4 regions of the Alkalilimnicola sp. S0819 genome follow, and region 2 is predicted to be linked to each of the others. Evidence: predicted binding sites of a transcription regulator. Region 2 holds the regulator's gene; each other region holds the start of a gene.

Region 1 (4,584 bases), on a different contig from region 2:
GAGAGCCTCAGTCGCGATGTGCTGGACGGCATTGCCCGGGGCTTCGAGCGGGCCGGGGACGTGGCCGAGTTGCGCCTGCACGGCGATTGCCACCCGGGCAACATCCTCTGGACCGACGAGGGGCCGCATTTCGTCGACCTGGACGATTGCCGCCAGGGGCCGGCGGTGCAGGATCTGTGGATGCTGCTCTCCGGGGACCGGGCGGAGATGAGCCTGCAGCTTTCGGACATCGTCGAGGCCTACGAGGAATTCCACGACTTCGATCGGCGCGAACTGCACCTGATCGAGGCCCTGCGCAGCCTGCGCATGATGCACTACGCCGCCTGGCTGGCCCGACGTTGGCACGACCCGGCCTTTCCGCTGGCCTTCCCCTGGTTCAACGGTACGCGCTACTGGGAGGACCATGTGCTCGCCTTGCGCGAGCAGCTGGCGCTGCTGGATGAGCCGCCGCTGGTGATTTGAGCATGAGTGGCGATACCCGCACCCTGCGTCGGGACGGACACCGCATCGACTACACCCTGCGCCGCAGTCGCCGGCGCAGCATCGGCCTGTATCTGCACCCCGACGGTCGGGTGGAGCTGCGCGCGCCGATGCAATGCTCCGCCGCTGAGGCGGAAGGCTTTCTGCTGAAGAAGCTGGATTGGCTGCTGGGGAAACAGGCTGAACTGCAGGCCCGGCCACGGCCCGAACCGCTGCGTTTCGAGAATGGCGCGCGGCACCCGTACCTGGGAGAGCGCTACCCCTTGCGGGCGCGGCTGGGGCCGAAGGGCGGCGAGTTCACCGGTGGCGCCATCGTCTTGCGGCTGCGCCGGCCGGACGACCCGGCGGCCTTGCGTGAGGCGCTGCACGCCTGGTACCGGCAGCAGGCCCGGCAGGTCTTCGCCGAACGGCTGGCCGCCTGCCATGGGGCGCTGGCCCATTGGGGCATTCCGTTACCCGAGCTGGGTCTGCGCTGGATGCGTAGCCGCTGGGGCAGTTGCTCCAGTCGCGGGCGGGTCAACCTCAATCTGGAACTGATCAAGCAGCCGCTGGCCTGTATCGATTACGTCATCGTCCACGAGCTGTGCCATCTGCGGGAGTTCAATCACAGCCCGCGCTTCTATGCGTTGATGGACGAGGCCCTGCCGGACTGGCGCGAGCGCAAGGCACGCCTGGCCGCGGGGACATAAGAACCGCGGGGTGGGGCCTGCCGGGAACCCCACATCGCGCGCGGCGCCCGCGGGCGCCGGCCACGGCAGGCAGACTTGCACCGTGTCACCTGCGGTGAAGCCCACAGTATGGGCCCGCCGTGTGGGAAGGCCAGGACGGCCCGGTTGCTCAGACCCGGAAGCGGTTCAGCAGGCCCTGCAGGCGCTGCGCCACATCGCCCACTTCCCGGGCCGCGCTCTGGCTTTCATCCACGCCCTGGGCGGTCTCCACCGCCACATCGCGGATGTGGCTGACACTGCGGCTGATCTCCTCGGCGGTGGAGGCCTGCTCCTCGGAGGCGCTGGCGATCTGGGTGTTCATGTCGTTGATGGTGGACACCGCCGTGGCGATGGCGTTGAGTGCATCGCCCGCCTGCGCCGACTCGGCCACCGAGGCGGCTGCCCGCTTGGCGGTCTCGGCCATGCCTTCCACCGCCTGTTGAGCTTTGCCCTGCAGCCGCTCGATGATGCCTTGAATCTCCTGGGTGGATTCCTGGGTGCGCTGGGCCAGGGTGCGCACCTCGTCGGCCACCACGGCGAAGCCGCGGCCCTGCTCGCCGGCTCGGGCCGCCTCGATGGCGGCGTTCAACGCCAGCAGGTTGGTCTGTTCGGCCACGCCGTTGATCACATCCAGCACAGTGCCGATGCTGTGGGAATCCTCGGCCAGGCTGGCGGCCTCGTCCCGGGAGCGTTCCAGCTCCTCGGAGAGCGCCCCGATGGCGGCCATGGTGGATTCCACGACCCGGCGGCCGTTACCCGCCTCGCCTTCAGCCTGAGCGGTGGCGTCGGCGGCGGTGGCGGCATTGCGGGCGACTTCCTGCACCGTGGCCAGCATCTGATTCATGGCGCTGGCCAACTGCTCGGTGTCGGCCTGTTGGCTGTGCATGCCCTCGCGGGCGCTGGCGGTGACTCGGCTCAGGGTCTCGGTGGAACTGCTCAGCTGGCCGTTGGAGCGGCCCACCTCGCGGATCACCTCCTGCACCGACAGCAACAGCTTGTTGAAACTCCGGGCCAGTTCGCTGAGTTCGTCGCGGCCGCTGGTGTCGACCCGCGTGGTGAGGTCCATGGTGCCTTCGGAGATATCCCGGAGTCGGGCGATGGTGGCGCCCAGCGGGCCGGTGATGCTGCGCACCACCAGGGCGGACAGCGCCGCCAGCAGGATCAGCACCAACAGGACCTTGCCCGCCTCCAGCAACAGCCGCTCGGCCAGCGCCGCCTGCACGCTGTCCATGTACACGCCCGAGCCCAGGACCCAGCCCCAGGGCTCGAACAATTGCACGTAAGAGACTTTCTCCACCGGCTCGTCGTGATCGGGCTTGGGCCAGAGGTAATCCACATAACCGGCACCCTGCTCACGGACGACCTCGACAAAGGTCACGAACAGGCGCTTGCCGTTGGGGTCGGTCTTGCTGCTGAGGTCCGTGCCGTCGAGTTGCGGTTGTTCGGGATGCATCACCATGCGCGGTTGCAGGTCATTGATCCACAGATAGCCGTCCTCGCCGTAGCGCATGCCGGCCACGGCGGTTTTGGCGGCCTCCTGTGCCTGGCGTCGGGTCAGTTCGCCGGACTGCTCCAGGGCGTGGTAGTGCTTGAGCACACCGCTGGCGGTCTGCACCACCTCGGCCATGCGCTGGCGACTCGCGTCCCAGAGCTCGCGCTCCAGGGTGCTCGCGGCCATCCAGGCGATGGCCATCATGGACGCCACCACGAAGGCCGCGATGAGTGACATCCGGGCGCGAATCCTGAACTGGCGCAGGACAGCGGTCATGAGCATTCTCCCCGTAGCTGAGGCGTGGTCGTTGGTACTCGTTATAACGGCTGCCGCGGGGAAATGTTGAGGGCAGCCGTTCGTGCTGCCCTCTGCGGAGCGTCCCGGGCGTGCTCAGGACAATTTCGTCACCCGCAGCCGCAGCGCATTGGCGATGACGCTGACCGAAGACAGCGACATGGCCGCGGCGGCGAAGATGGGCGACAGCAGGATGCCGGCGAAGGGATACAGCACCCCCGCGGCGATGGGCACGCCGGCGGCATTGTAGACGAAGGCGAAGAACAGGTTCTGGCGGATGTTGCGCATGGTGGCCCGGGATAGATGCAGTGCCTCGACGATGCCCATCAGATCGCCCCGCAGCAGGGTGATGCCCGCACTTTCGATGGCGACATCGGTGCCGGTGCCCATGGCCACGCCGACATCCGCTGTCGCCAGCGCCGGCGCATCGTTGACGCCGTCGCCGGCCATGGCGACGACGCGACCCGCCTCCATGAATTCCCGGACGATCTTGCCCTTGTCCTCGGGCAGCACTTCCGCCTTCACCTCATCGATGTCGAGCTTCCGGGCCACGGCTACAGCCGAGGTGTGGTTGTCACCGGTGAGCATGACGACGCGGATGCCGTCTTCATGCAGGGCGTCGATGGCGGCACGGGTGGTTTCCTTGATCGGGTCGGCGATGGCCAGCAGGCCCAGGACCCTGCCGCCCGCCGCGGCGAAGATCACGGTGGCGCCATCCTCGCGCAGGCGGTCCGCCTCCTGCTCATGGGCGGCGCTGTCGACTCCTTCCGCCTCCATCAGCAGGCGGTTGCCGATCAGTACGCGCAGGCCGTCCAGCGTGCCGGTGACCCCTTTGCCGTTGGGCGAATCGAAGCCTTCCACGTCCGGCAGGTCGAGTTCCATCTCCCGGGCCTTCTCCAGAATGGCATGGGCCAGTGGGTGTTCGCTGCCTTTCTCCAGCGCGCCGGCGTAGCGCATCAGTTCCTCGTCGCTGACACCCGTGGCCGGTACCAGCCGGGTCACCTGGGGCTTGCCTTCGGTCAGGGTGCCGGTCTTGTCCACCACCACGGTGTCCACCTTTTCCATGCGCTCCAATGCTTCCGCGTCGCGGATCAGTACGCCGCTCTGGGCGCCGCGGCCGACCCCGACCATGATGGACATGGGGGTGGCCAGGCCCAGCGCGCAGGGGCAGGCGATGATCAGCACGCTGACGCCGGCGATCAGGCCGAAGGCCATGGGCGGGGTCGGCCCGACCAGGGACCAGACGATGAAAGCAAGCACCGCGATGACGATGACCGCGGGCACGAACCAGGCGGACACCTGGTCCGCCAGGCCCTGGATCGGCGCCCGGCTGCGCTGGGCGCTGGCCACCATCTGCACGATCTGGGAGAGCATGGTGTCGCGGCCGATCTTGTCGGCGCGCATGATGAAGCTGCCTTGCTGGTTGATGCTGCCGCCGATCACGGCATCACCCGCCTGCTTGCGGATCGCCAACGGCTCGCCGGTGACCATGGATTCGTCGACGTGGGAGCCGCCTTCCAGCACCTCGCCATCCAGCGGCACCTTGTCGCCGGGGCGTACCCGCAGGCGATCGCCGACCTCGACCTGATCCAGCGAAACGTCCTGCTCGCC
Region 2 (4,584 bases):
GGTCGGCGAGGTGCCGGTGATGACCCTGGATCCGCAGTTGGAACAGATATTGCTTGATACCGTACAAGGCACCAGCGATGGCGCCGCCGGCTTCGAGCCGGGGCTTGCGGAGCGGCTGCAGCGGTCTCTCGCCGAGAACGCCCAGCGTCAGGAAATGGCCGGCCAGCCGGCGATTCTGCTGACCTCGCCGCAACTGCGCAGCTGGCTGTACCGGCTGACCCGGCACAGCATCGGCAATCTGCACGTGCTCTCGTACAACGAGGTGCCCGACGACAAACAGGTTCGAATCGTCTCCAGCGTGGGCCAGCAGCCCCAGGTCGGGACGGCGCGATAACAGCAGGGGAACAAGGGTAAGGTTATGAAAATAAAACGCATCTTTGCCCAGGATATGCGTCAGGCGATACGCAAGGTGCGCGAGGAGCACGGCCCCCAGGCGGCCATCCTCTCCAGCCGCAAGGTGGATGGCGGCGTGGAAGTGATCTCGGCCATCGACTACGACGAGCGCGCCGTGGAAGAGGCCCTGGCTCGCCAGGAGCGCCAGACGCCGCCCAGCGCGCCGGCCACGCCCAGCCCGCGCAGCTTCGCCGAAACTCTGGCGCGCAGCGCCGCCCAGGCGCCGGAATCCCGTCCCCTGCGCCGGAAACTCGACATCCGCGTAGACGACGATCTGGACGAGGGCTTGTCCTTCGCCGCCGCCGAGCCCGAGTCGGCCCCGGAACCGGCGCCCACGCCCGAGCCCGCCGCCGAGCGCCCGCGTCCGGCGGCTACCCGCATCGAGTGGAGCCAGGATCCGGCCATGCAGGCCATGCGCGATGAGCTGAAGACCCTGCGCTCCCTGTTCGAGAGCCAGATGACCCTCATGGAATGGGGCAAGCAGGGCCAGCGCCAGCCGGTGCGCGCGGAAATGTTGAAACGCCTCAACGAGCTGGGGCTGGGCTCGGATGTCTGCCGCAAGCTGGCCGACCGGCTGGGCGAGTACGATGACCCGGCGCGGGCCTGGACCCAGGCCATGGCCATCATCGCCAAGCATCTGCCGGTCACCGGCGACGATATCCTGGAGCAGGGCGGCATGGTCGCCGTGGTAGGCCCCACCGGGGTGGGCAAGACCACCACCGTGGCCAAGCTCGCCGCCCGCTACGCCCTGCGCCATGGCCGCAATGCGGTGGCCCTGGTGAGCACCGACAACTTCCGCATCGGCGCCCAGGACCAGCTGCGCAACTTCGCCCGCATCCTCGGCGTGCCGGTGCACACCGCCGCCAACTCCCAGGAGCTGGAGCGGGTGCTCGGCGAATTGAAGGGCAAGCGCCTGGTGCTGGTGGACACCGCCGGCATGAGCCAGCGCGACATGCGCCTGAACGAGCAGCTCCAGGCCCTGGCCGATCGCAAGCTGGCCCTGCGCCCGTATCTGGTGGTCTCGGCCAACAGCCAGCTGGCGGCCTTGTCCGAGACCGTGCGGGCCTTTCGCAAGGTCAAGCCCGTGGGCTGCATCGTCACCAAGCTGGACGAGGCCACCAGCCTTGGCGGCGTCGTCACCGCGGTGTTGCGCTATCAGCTGCCGCTGGCCTATCTCGGCACCGGCCAGCGTGTGCCGGAGGACCTGCAGCCGGCACGCAGTGATAGACTGATCGAACAATTACAGGAACTGGTCCAGCGCTATCGCGAGGAATCCGACGAAGAGACGCTGGCCTTCACTCTCAGCGGTGCGGGCCATGTGGGCTGAGGGCGGCGGCATGGATCAGGCGGCGGGATTGAGACGCATGGCAAATCCGAAACCAGTCAAGGTCATCGCGGTGACCAGCGGCAAGGGCGGCGTGGGCAAGACCAACGTCTCCGTCAACCTGGCCGTGTCCCTGTCGCGTCTGGGCCGAAAGGTGATGCTGTTCGACGCCGACCTGGGGCTGGCCAATGTGGACGTGCAGCTGGGGCTTTCGGCCAAGCACAACCTCTCCCATGTGATAGACGGCAGCGCCACCCTGGAAGAGGTGCTGCTGCAGGGCCCGGAGGGCATCTGGATCGTGCCCGCCTCCTCCGGCACCCAGCGCATGGCCGAGCTGGACCCGGCCGAGCATGTGGGGCTGATCCGCTCCTTCAGCGAACTCAATCACGACCTGGACTACCTGATCGTGGACACCGCCGCGGGCATCTCCGACGGCGTGGTGAGCTTTGCCCGGGCGGCCCGGGACGTGATGGTGGTGGTCTGCGACGAGCCCTCGTCCATCACCGACGCCTATGCCCTGTGCAAGGTGTTGAGCAAGGACCATGGGGTGGAGCGCTTCCACGTGGTGGCCAACCGGGTGCGCAGCCCGGCGGAAGGCCAGGCGCTGCACGCCAAGCTGGCCGCGGCCACCAACCGCTTCCTGGACCTGACGCTGGATTACGCCGGTGCCGTGCCCGAGGACGATGCCCTGCGCCGCGCGGTGCAGCGTCAGAAAGCCGTCAGCGCCACCTTCCCCGGCAGCCCCGCCGGGCGCGCCTTCGTGGAGCTGGCCCGGCGGGTGGACAAATGGCCCCTGCCCACGGCCGCCGAGGGGCATCTGGAATTCTTCGTGGAGCGCCTGATCCAGTACAGCGCCGACATGGGGGAGGTAGTCTGATGATCGGGCACGCCATGTACAACGAGGTGGAGCAGCAGGGCGATAACGACGTGGTGGTGCGCCATGCGCCCCTGGTCAAGCGCATCGCCCACCACCTGATGAATCGCTTGCCCCCCAGCGTGCAGCTGGAGGACTTGATCCAGGCGGGCATGATCGGCCTGCTGGAGGCGGCGCGGCACTACGATGCCAGCCAGGGGGCGAGCTTCCAGACCTATGCCGGTATACGCATCCGCGGCGCCATGCTCGACGAGATCCGTCGTCTGGACTGGACGCCGCGCTCGGTGCATCGCAAGGGCCGCGGTGTGGCGGAAGCCATCCACGAGCTGGAGAATCTGCTGGGGCGCGAGCCGCGGGATGCCGAGGTGGCCGAAGCCATGGGCATCGGCCTGGAGGAATACCATCGCATCCTCCAGGACGTGGCCAACGCCCGGGTGTTCAGCATAGACGACGAAGATTCGGACGCGGGCCGAGAGCGCGGCGACGAGGGCCTGGGGCCGCTCGCGCAGCTGCAGGAAGCCGGCTTCAGCCAGGATCTGACCGAGGCCATCGCCGAGCTGCCCGAACGCGAGCAGCTGGTGATGGCTCTGTATTACGATGAGGAGTTGAACCTCAAGGAGATCGGCGCGGTGCTCGGGGTGAGCGAATCCCGCGTCAGCCAGATACACGGACGCATCATGCTCAAGTTGCGCAAGCATCTGGCCGATTGGGTCAGGTAAGTCAAAGAGGGGATAGACGGTGCCATTGGACAAGAACATGAAGATCCTCATTGTGGATGACTTTTCCACGATGCGTCGGATCATCAAGAACCTGCTGCGGGATCTGGGCTTTACCAACACCGCCGAAGCGGATGACGGCAATACGGCCTTGCCCATCCTGAAAAAGGGCGGTTTCGATTTTCTGGTCACCGACTGGAACATGCCGGGCATGACCGGTATCCAGTTGTTGAAGGAAGTCCGCGCCGACCCGGATCTGCAAAGCCTGCCCATTCTGATGGTCACGGCCGAGGCCAAGCGCGAGCAGATCATCGAAGCGGCCCAGGCGGGGGTGAACGGCTACATCGTCAAGCCCTTCACCGCGGCCACCCTGAAAGAGAAGATCGACAAGATCTTCGAACGCCTGGAGGGCTGAGTCATGGCCGACAAGAAGCCCCTGGAGGTCTTCCCCAACCGGGAATACCTGGAACTTGCCCGCGGTCTCATCGCTGCCCTGGAGGCAGGCGAGATGAAGGACGCCGAAGGCATCGTCGATGAGCTCACGCAGCTGCGCGAGACCGAGCTCTACAAGGAACTCGGCATGCTCACTCGCGAGCTGCACGAGTCCATCAAGTCCTTTCGTGAGGACACCCGGCTTTCCAGCATGGTCTCCAGCGAGATCCCCGACGCCCGCGACCGGCTCAACCACGTCATCACCATGACCGATCAGGCGGCGCACCGCACGCTCACCGCCATCGAGGAGAGCATGCCGCTGGTGGACGAGATCTCCGGCAAGTCCCGGGAGCTCAACGAGCAGTGGAGTCGCTTTCGCCGCCGAGAGCTCTCGGTGGACGAGTTCCGGGAGCTCAGCCGGGAGCTGGAAGAGTATCTGGGCTTTGTCGACGCCAAGAGCGGCGCGCTCAACAGCAGCCTCACCGAGGCCCTGATGGCCCAGGATTACCAGGATCTCACCGGCCAGATCATCCGCCGGGTGATCAACCTGGTGCAGGAAATGGAAAGCAAGCTGGTGCAACTGGTCGCGCTTGCGGGCAAGCCGGAGAGGGCAGGGGCTAGTGAAAAGCCGAAAGCTGCCGATACCCAAGAAGACAGAATCAAGGCGGAGGGTCCCGCCATTCCCGGCAAGGACGATGTGGGCGTCGTCCAGGGTCAGGACGAGGTGGACGATCTGTTGTCCAGTCTAGGCTTCTAGAGGTTCGCGCATGGCCATCGACATCGAAGACGATATTGTTCAGGACTTTCTGGTCGAATCCCGGGAAATCCTCGACGCCCTGGGGGAG
Region 3 (4,584 bases), on a different contig from region 2:
TCGGTGAGGATGCGGCGGTTGCGGCAGTGTTTCATGTTCCAGGCCGGGTCGTCGCTCTGCGGCTTGGAGCTGACCTTCATGTGGGTGGGCAGGTAACCATTGACGTCCATGGCCACACAGGCGGTTACCTTCTCGAAATGCTCGCCGTAGTATTCCTGCACCTGGGGCAGGACACGATCGGTGAATTCCGTAAAGCGTGTCATGTGCTGCTGCGGGTTGGTGCCGGGGATCGGCTGATAATTGTGGTCGAACAGTTCCGACTCGGAGATGTCGCCGTTCTCCAGGGCCTCTTCGAAAAGTTGCGAGATGCGCGACGCCGCTTCCTGTGCGCTGTTGATGTACTGGGTATCCACCGTCTCCACGCCCTTGACGCAGGTGATGCGGATCAGCTCCTCGGTGTGAGTGAGCAGGCGGGTGGCCTGGTCACGGGCCTGCTGCAAGGCGATGGTTGCTTCCTTCACATCCTCGGTCATGCCCTCGAGGCCGCTGACGGTCTCGCCGCAGTAGCGGTCGATGTCGTGCACCGACTGGCCGATACGGTTGGACTCGGTGTCCACATCGGCCATGGCGCTGCCGACGGTTTCCATCACCTCGCGGATCGCCTGGGTGCCTTCCTGCACTTCACGGGCGCGTTCGGTGCTCTCGGAACCCGAGCGGATCAGGTCATCGATCAGGGCGGTGAGTTCCTCCAGGATGTCATGGATCTCGGCGGTGGCGTCGGCGGTCTGCTTGGCCAGCTCCTTCACGTGCTCGGCCACCACCGCGAAGCCCCGGCCCACTTCGCCGGCGCGGGTCGCCTCGATGGTGGCGTTGAGTGCGAGCAGATTGGTCTGCTTGGCGATGATGCCTATGCCCTTGGCCACATCGGCCACCCCGTGCAGGGCATCGTTCAGGCCGCTCAGCTGGGACTCGATCTCGGTGACATCGTCGGTGAGCGCGTGGATGTCCGAGAGGGAAGCGCTGATGGTGTTGCGGGAGCGCTCCACATGGGTGCTGGCGGCGGCGGCGGCCCGGCGCGCCCGCCGCGCGGCCTCGTCCACCACCTTGTTGCTCTGGCCCATCTCGTGGGCGATGGCACGCAGTTCATCGAAGAGCTTGGCTTCCTTGGCGACCCGCTCGCTCACCTCGTCGATTTCGGCGGCGATGTCGAGCACCTCTATACCGAGTCCACCGGCCCGGTCGGCGACCTTCTGGATGATCTGCACGTACTCGCGCCGGTTCCCGCTACGGAACTCAGTATCTGGGGAATCAGCCTTCATGTGGGCTATCCAGCTAGCGATCATGGTAGGTTCTCCATGGCATGGCCCGCCTGGCGCAACAGGCGCCGTTGCAATCTGTGACGGCAGGATGGCGGAAAACTTGAGCTTGGGGGGGCGGAGGTGACGCGCACGTCGAATTTGCCGTATCGTGTACTAACTCTTTGTATAAAAGGGCCGCCGCCCTGAGAAGCACAACAATACTACGCCGAAGCTAGCGAATAATAACGATGTCGGGAAGTTCCATGATCATAGGCGACGTCGACACGGTCGCCTCGCCGGTGCTGGCGCCGGTTCGCCAGCTCCAGGACGGTTGGGCGGGGCTGGACGAGGCCGCGTCGCTGGAGACCCTGCGGGCACTGCAACGCCAGGCCTGTGCGCTCAGCGAGAGCGCCGCCGAGCATGGCTACCGCAAGGTGGCCGATCTGGCCGGCATCATCGACGTGATGCTCGCGCCCTTGGCCGAGGGCGAGGAGACTTTCACCCGCGAGTTCAAGGATATCCTGCGCGATTATCTGGAGGCCCTGGTCAAGCTCAGTGCGGAAACTCCGTGCGCACCGCGCCCGGAGGTGGTCGAGGCCGTAGGCGCCCAGGCCCGGCGCAGCCTGCGGGTGCTGATCCTTGAAGCCGAGGAAACCCTGGCCGACGAACTCTCGCACCAGATCGCCCACTTCGGCTACAGCATAGAAACCGCCGCCACCCTGGATGAGCTGCTGGCCTTGCTGGCCGAGGAAACCCCGGAGGCGGTGGTCATGGACGTGCTGCTCCCCGAGGAGGAGCTCAGCCTCAGCGAGGCCGCCCAGCGAGTGCGCGAGCTGGGTGGCGAGGATCTGCCGCTGCTCTTCCTTACCGAGCGGGGCGATATCGAATCGCGGCTGCGGGCGGCGCGGGCCGGTGCCGACGCCTATGTGCTCAAGCCCGTGGACGTGCACGAGCTGGTGGACCAGCTGGACAAGCTGACCACCGAGCAGGAGAAGGATCCCTTTCACATCGTCATCGTGGAGGACAGTTCCACCCAGGCGATCTACTACTCCACCATCCTCAAGCGCGCGGGCATGCACACCACGGTGGTCAACGACTCCATCCGCGTGCTGGAAGTCCTGGACGAGGCCGCCGCCGACCTGATCCTGATGGACATGTACATGCCGGGCTGCAGCGGCACGGAACTGGCCACGGTGATCCGCCAGGTGCCGCGCTACGCCAGCATTCCCATCGTATTCCTGTCGGCGGAAACGCAATTGGAGCGTCAGCTGGACGCCATGAGCCTGGGCGGTGACGATTTCCTCACCAAGCCCATCAGCCCGGCGCACCTGATCCGCTCGGTGGCCATCCGCGCCGAGCGTGCCCGCATCCTGCGCTCACTGATGCTCACCGACAACCTCACCGGGCTGCTCAACCACACCAGCATCAAGGAGCAGCTGCACAACGAGGTGGCCCGGGCGGCTCGGCGGGGCGGCACCTTGTCCTTCGCCATGATCGACATCGACCACTTCAAGTCCGTGAACGACACCCACGGCCACCCGGTGGGGGATCGGGTGATCAAGACCCTCGCCCGGGTGCTGCAACAGCGCCTGCGCAAGACCGATTACATCGGCCGCTACGGGGGCGAAGAGTTTGCCGTGATTCTCCCCGACGCCGATGCCCCCACCGCCGCCGCCATCGTCGACCAGGTACGCAAGAGCTTCGGCAAGATCCGCCAGTTCTCCAGCGAAGGTGTGTTCGCCTGCAGTTTCAGCGCCGGCGTTGCCAGCTTCCCCGATTGCCCCGACGCGGTGGAGGTCGCGCTGGAGGCGGACAAGGCGCTCTATGCCGCCAAGCACGCCGGACGCAATACGGTGAGCATCGCGGTCCGCGATTGATTTACCGCCGCGCCGGTCCTGTCTCGACACGCCTCGTCGGCTACCTCCCCCCTCCCGCAAGGCCGCGAATGCTGCGCTGCAGTGTCGAAATGTTGCGACATATGACTCGAAAACCAGTAAAAGTGTGATGCAAATCACAGTTTGCCGGCGAGTAATGCTGCAGTTTTGGGTGCATCGGCCGATAAACAAATAGACTTTATAGATTATGCGGCTGCACCATGAGGAGGGGTCCATGTTTCATCTTTACTGGTCACAGCAGGTGCTCGCCGCCAACGCCCAAGCGATGGCGCAGATGTGCAATCTTTGGGCCGCCGGCTGGAACGGCATGGCGGAGCAACTAGGGCGCAGCGGCTCCGAGGAGCACTGGCTGAGTTCCGTGCATGCCCGGCGCAACAACTGGAGCCCGGCGGTGAGCAATTGTGCCGCCGGCGCCTACAGCGCCTGGGGCCTGGATCTCTCCCGCCGTGTCGCCGCCAACGAGGCCCGCTACCGGGACGGTCGTCAGAAGGCTTGAGCCGCGCCTCCGCTGGCTTGGCTCGCGACCACGCGGACGCGCTTTCGCGCACGTCCACGACAATCCCTGTCGCTCCGACGCGCTAGACTCTGGTTCTGAAGACTTCAGGAGCCCGCAATGAGTCAACGCGTTTTCGTCTACGGCAGTCTGCGCCGCGGCGAGTACAACCATAGTGTACTGGGCGATTCGCCCCTGCTCGGCCCGTGCCGCAGCGCCCCCGGTTACCAACTCTACGATCTCGGCCCCTATCCCGCCGTGGTGCGCGGCGGTCAGGGCCGGGTGCTCGGTGAAGTCTACGCGGTGGATCGCACGGTCTTCGCCGCGCTGGACCGTCTGGAAGGCTATCCGGAGTTCTACGATCGCCAGTTGATGGCCACGCCCTACGGCGAGGCCTGGATCTATTTCGCCCGGGATGCCGCCGCGGACTGGGTACCGGTTCCGGAGGGGGACTGGGCGGCCTGGCTGCGGGCGCGGGCTGAAAGCGCTCGGAATCTGGAGGTAGGGGAATGACGCCCCGTTTCACCCAGGCTCTGGCGGTCGCCGCCGAAGCCCATGAGCGGCAGGCCCGCAAGGGGACCGATGTTCCCTACATCACCCATCCGGTGGCCGTGGCCGCGCTGGTGGCCCGCTACGGCGGTGACGAGGACCAGCAGATCGCCGCCTTGCTGCACGATGTGCTGGAGGATGCCGGCGAGCATTGGACGCCGCGGGTGCGTGCCTTCGGCGAAGTGGTGTACGAGGTCGTGCTGGGCTGCACCGACGGGCTGCCGGATGCCCGGGGGAACAAGCCGGAATGGCACACCCGCAAGCGGGCGTACCTGGCTCAGCTGGACGCGGCGCCGGAGCGTACCCTGTTGGTGGCGGGCTGCGATAAGCTGCACAACTTGCAGTCCATCCACCTGGATCTGACCGAGATTGGCCCCGGCGTATTCGAGCGTTTCCGCGCCGGGCGCGA
Region 4 (4,584 bases), on a different contig from region 2:
TACGGCCGGCGCCGATGCTCACCCGCCCGTTCCCGCGCCGTCCGGATAGTCGAAGATTCGGTGCGCCCGCTCACCCCGGCGCCTTTTTATTTTGTCTGCGCTACCCTTTGCGCCTTTGCGAGCTTCACGCGAGGAATATCTCCAATGAAAGTCACCTCCATCAATGTCAACGGCATACGCGCCGCGGCCCGAAAGGGCATGTTCGAGTGGCTGGCGAAGGAGCGCCCGGACGTGGTGTGCCTGCAGGAAATCAAGGCCCAGGAAGAGCAGCTCACCGATGCGTTGTTCTACCCCGAGGGCTATCACCACCATTTCCATTCCGCCGAAAGGAAAGGCTATAGCGGCGTGGCGATCTACAGCCGGCGCGAGCCCGATGAGGTCATCGTGGGGCTGGGTTGGCCGGATGTGGACGCGGAAGGGCGGTATCTGGAAGCGCGCTTTGGCAATCTGTCGGTGATCTCGCTGTACGTGCAGTCGGGCTCGTCCAGCGAGGAGCGCCAGGCGGTGAAGTTCGACTTCATGGCGCGTTTCATGGCGCACCTGCGAGAGATCAAGGCCTCGGGGCGAGACTACATTATCTGCGGCGACTGGAACATCGCCCACAAGGAAATCGACCTGAAGAACTGGCGGGGCAACCGCAAGAACTCGGGTTTTCTCCCCGAGGAGCGGGCCTGGATGGATCGGCTGTTCGGCGAGGAGGGCTTCCACGACGCCTTCCGCCTGGTGAACCAGGAAGAGGATCAGTACACCTGGTGGTCAAACCGCGGCCAGGCCTGGGCGAAGAACGTGGGCTGGCGTATCGATTACCACGTGATCACGCCGGGGTTGAAGGACCGGGTGTTGAGCGCGGATATCTACACCGCCGAGCGCTTCTCGGACCATGCACCACTGACCCTGGTATATGACTATCCGGCTTGGGCCGCGGAATAGGTGTCCGCGGGAGCGGCGTATGGCCGCGATGGCCTTTCGCCGAGAGGGCCGAGGCCATTCGCCGCTCCTGCAGGGGGCTTTGTCACACGCTTAGCGGCGAAGCCGCCGAAGGCGGGATCGAGGATCTCCGCCTTCCCCGGCTTCAGCTCTTGAACCCCTTCACCTGATCCTGCAGGCGGCTGCCCATCCGCGCCAGTTCCTCGGCGGCGGTGTCCAGCTGCGCCGAGGCGGCGGCGGTCTGGTCCACCACTTCCCGCACCCGCACGGTGCTGCGGTTGATGTCCTCCGCGGTGGCGGTCTGCTGTTCGGCAGCACTGGCGATCTGCGAATTCATGTCGTTGATCACCGTGACCTTCTGCGTGATGGAGCCAAGCCCCTCGCCGGCTTCGCTGGCCTGCTCCTCGGTCTCGGCCGCACTGTGCCCGCAGCGCTGCAGGCTCTGTGCCACGTGGCGTGCGCCGTCCTGAAGACGCTCGATGATGGTGCGGATCTCCTCGGTGGATTCCTGAGTTCGGCTGGCCAGAGTGCGCACCTCGTCGGCGACCACGGCGAAGCCGCGGCCCTGCTCGCCGGCGCGGGCCGCCTCGATGGCCGCGTTCAGAGCGAGCAGATTGGTTTGCTCGGCTACCCCGCTGATTACCTCCAGCACGGTGCCGATGTTGTCGCTGTCCGCCTGCAGGCGGGCGGCGAGTTTGCTCTCCTCCTGAACCTCGGCAGCCAGGGTATGGATGGCGGCGACCGTGCGTTCGACCAGCTGGGCGCCCTGTTTGGCGGCGCCGTCGGCGTCACCGGCGGCTTCGGCGGCACCAGCGGCGTTACGGGCGATCTCGTGGGCGGTGGCGGTCATCTCGTTCATGGCCGTGGCCACCTGGTCCACCTCGCTTTGCTGGGTCTTCACGCCATCGCTGGTCTGGCGGGTCACGGCACTGAGCTCTTCCGCGGCGGCGGCCAGCTGGGCGCTTTCCCGGCTGATATTGCTCACCAGGGCCTGAAGAGTCTGCAGGAAGCGGTTGATGGACAGGCTCAGGCGCCCGAACTCGTCCCGGTCATGGGCGGGCAGGCGCACGGTCAAGTCGCCCCGCCCGGCCTCGATCTCGCTCAGCAGGTCCGTGACCAGGATATCGGCCCGGCGCATGGGCCGTACGATGCTGCGGGTAATCAGCCAGGCCAGCAGCGCGCCCAGCACGATGGCGCCAATGAGCAACAGGGTGATATTCCGTTGTGCACTGTTGGAGGCCTCTGTGGCGCTGTCCGATTCGCGCACCAGTTCCTGGAAGACTTGCTTTTGCATGTCGGCGACCAAGGCGCCCATCTCGACGCCAGTGGGGTTCATGCGTCGCTCCAAAGCCTCGCCCAGGGTCTGGGTGGCCTTCACCAGCCGGTCGAAGCCGTCGCGGAAGGTCTGGGCGGCGAGGCGCGCGGCCTGCAGCTTGGCGTTGGCTTCCTGGTCCAGTTGGTCGACCAGTTCCAGCTTGCCGAGGAAATTCTCCATTTCCGCCAGCTCATCATGCACGCGGTCGATGTGGTCCGGGTTGTGGGTGGCGAAGTAGCGCTGGCTGTACAGTCGGGCGAGCATCAGATGATGGTTCGCACGGCCGGTGTTGTAGGCATTGTTCACGGAGTAGCTTTCGTAAAAGCTGACGGTCAGCTCCTCCAGACTGTTCGCAGCCTGGATGCCACTTACGTCCAGCACCTCCCGCAAAACACGCTCCCGTTCCTGCACCGAGGGCGCGACGTCCTGGTCCATGCTCTGCACATAGCGTTGCTGCAGCGTGCTGAACTTTTCCAGCCGGTCGAGTTGGGCCGGGTTGGAGAAGTGCTGCTGGGCCTGGCGGATCTCCTCGCGCAGGCGGTTTGCCAGTTGGCGAAACTGATCAAGCTCCTCGGCGTTGGCGGTCAGGACATACTCCTGCAGGCGCAAGCGCTGGCGGTAGAGGTTGAACAGCATCTCCGCCGCCTCACCGGTCTTGGGCGCTTCCTCTTTCGCCAGTCGAGTCACTCGCTCGTTGAGTTGACTGATCTGGCCTTGGGAGACCAGGCCGATCATCAGCAACAGCACCAGAATCACCACGGGGGCGAGCAGGATCTTGCCGGCGATGCCGGCGCGGGCCAAGAGTGTGTTCACAACGCGTCCTCTTCAGACAGGAATGCCCGGCGGACTCCGGGTTTCATGGCATGCGCTGTTCTATAGCGGCAAGCAGTGGGGAAAGATGAGTGATGTGTAAAAATAGTGTGCTGTACATCACAGTTTTCGGCGGCGCCGCAGGCCGGGGTCGGAGGCTTCGCAGGGCGTCTCCGACCCCGACTGCGGCGGTGTTGCGGTTACGGCTCAGGCGGCGAGTCGCTTCAAGTAGTCCACGATCACCGCGGATTCGTACATCCACTCCACTTCGCCATCGGCATGCTCGATGCGCAGGCAGGGCACGGTGCCGCGGCCGCCCTGTTCCACCAGTTCGGCCTTGTGCGCCGGGTTCTTCAGGGTGTCCCGGTTCTCCACGTCCACGCCCAATTGGCGGATAGCGTCGCGCACCACCATGCAGAAGGGGCAGGAATAGTAGTTGTAGAGCGCCAGATGCTTCGGTTTCTGCATGAGTCCCTCCGCTTCAGTCCTGCTGGTCCAGGAAGCGTTCCGCGTCCAGCGCCGCCATGCAGCCGCTGCCCGCCGAGGTAATGGCCTGGCGGTAGACGTGGTCCATGACATCGCCGGCGGCGAACACACCATCCACGCTGGTTGCGGTGGCGTTGCCCTGCAGGCCGCTTTTTACCTTGATGTAGCCGTCGGCCATGTCCAGCTGCCCGGCGAAGATGTCGGTGTTGGGCTTGTGGCCGATGGCAATGAAGACGCCGGTGAGCGCCAGCTCCCGGGTTTCGCCGGATTGCGCGTGCTTGACCCGCGCGCCGGTCACGCCGGATTCATCGCCCAGCACCTCGTCCAGGGTATGGTGCCAGAGCAGATTGATCTTGCCTTCCTCTGCCCGCGCGAAGAGCTTGTCCTGGAGGATCTTCTCCGCGCGCAGGGTGTCGCGGCGGTGGATCAGGGTCACGCTGCGGGCGATGTTGGACAGGTACAGCGCCTCCTCCACGGCGGTGTTGCCGCCGCCCACCACGGCCACGTCCTGGTCGCGGTAGAAAAAACCGTCGCAGGTGGCGCAGGCGGACACGCCCCGGCCCTGGAAAGCCTCCTCGGAGGGCAGGCCCAGGTACTGCGCGCTGGCGCCGGTGGCGATGATCAGTGCGTCACAGGTGTACACCCCGCTGTCGCCTTCCAGGCGGAAGGGGCGCTGATTCAGGTCCACCGTGTGCACCTGGTCGAAGATGATCTCGGTATCGAAGCGCTCGGCATGGGCGCGCATACGATCCATCAGCGCCGGGCCCTGCAGGCCTTCCACGTCGCCGGGCCAGTTGTCCACGTCGGTGGTGGTGGTGAGCTGCCCGCCCATCTGCAGCCCGGTAACCAGCACCGGGCGCAAGTTGGCGCGGGCGGCGTAGACGGCGGCGGTGTAGCCGGCCGGGCCTGAGCCCAGAATCAACAGGCGTGCGTGTGTGGTCTCGGCCATGAGTGTTGGTCCTCTGAAAACGTGATGGCTGGTTCAGCCGATTTGCCCAATAGAGTAAGGGTATCGGCTGGCCGGGGGAACTTCATCCGGTTTATGC

What was found. Region 2 encodes FliA, which starts transcription of late flagellar genes. Its sites were predicted from a motif close to GCTAAAGTTNNNNNNNNNNCNGCCGATA; they were not measured.
Region 1: GBG68_RS09235 (methyl-accepting chemotaxis protein) is a predicted target of FliA. The motif match lies at 3,000-3,027, and genes of this name have one in related genera.
Region 3: GBG68_RS08895 (methyl-accepting chemotaxis protein) is a predicted target of FliA. The motif match lies at 1,338-1,365, and genes of this name have one in related genera.
Region 4: GBG68_RS09635 (methyl-accepting chemotaxis protein) is a predicted target of FliA. The motif match lies at 3,119-3,146, and genes of this name have one in related genera.

Annotation. Positions count from the first base shown of each region.
Region 1 covers NZ_WHIW01000009.1:81,607-86,190, reverse strand. Annotated here, with positions in the region: gene GBG68_RS09245 (serine/threonine protein kinase) at 1-462, shown strand, start outside; gene GBG68_RS09240 (M48 family metallopeptidase) at 465-1,169, shown strand; gene GBG68_RS09235 (methyl-accepting chemotaxis protein) at 1,318-2,955, opposite strand; gene GBG68_RS09230 (heavy metal translocating P-type ATPase) at 3,070-4,584, opposite strand, start outside.
Region 2 covers NZ_WHIW01000004.1:18,867-23,450, reverse strand. Annotated here, with positions in the region: gene flhA (flagellar biosynthesis protein FlhA) at 1-334, shown strand, start outside; gene flhF (flagellar biosynthesis protein FlhF) at 359-1,720, shown strand; gene GBG68_RS04435 (MinD/ParA family protein) at 1,758-2,594, shown strand; gene GBG68_RS04430 (RNA polymerase sigma factor FliA) at 2,594-3,310, shown strand; gene cheY (chemotaxis response regulator CheY) at 3,336-3,722, shown strand; gene GBG68_RS04420 (protein phosphatase CheZ) at 3,726-4,496, shown strand; gene GBG68_RS04415 (chemotaxis protein CheA) at 4,507-4,584, shown strand, end outside.
Region 3 covers NZ_WHIW01000009.1:12,370-16,953, reverse strand. Annotated here, with positions in the region: gene GBG68_RS08895 (methyl-accepting chemotaxis protein) at 1-1,259, opposite strand, end outside; gene GBG68_RS08890 (diguanylate cyclase) at 1,502-3,115, shown strand; gene GBG68_RS08885 (hypothetical protein) at 3,348-3,629, shown strand; gene GBG68_RS08880 (gamma-glutamylcyclotransferase) at 3,747-4,139, shown strand; gene GBG68_RS08875 (HD domain-containing protein) at 4,136-4,584, shown strand, end outside.
Region 4 covers NZ_WHIW01000010.1:38,069-42,652, forward strand. Annotated here, with positions in the region: gene GBG68_RS09630 (exodeoxyribonuclease III) at 145-930, shown strand; gene GBG68_RS09635 (methyl-accepting chemotaxis protein) at 1,073-3,055, opposite strand; gene GBG68_RS09640 (glutathione S-transferase N-terminal domain-containing protein) at 3,260-3,520, opposite strand; gene trxB (thioredoxin-disulfide reductase) at 3,534-4,487, opposite strand.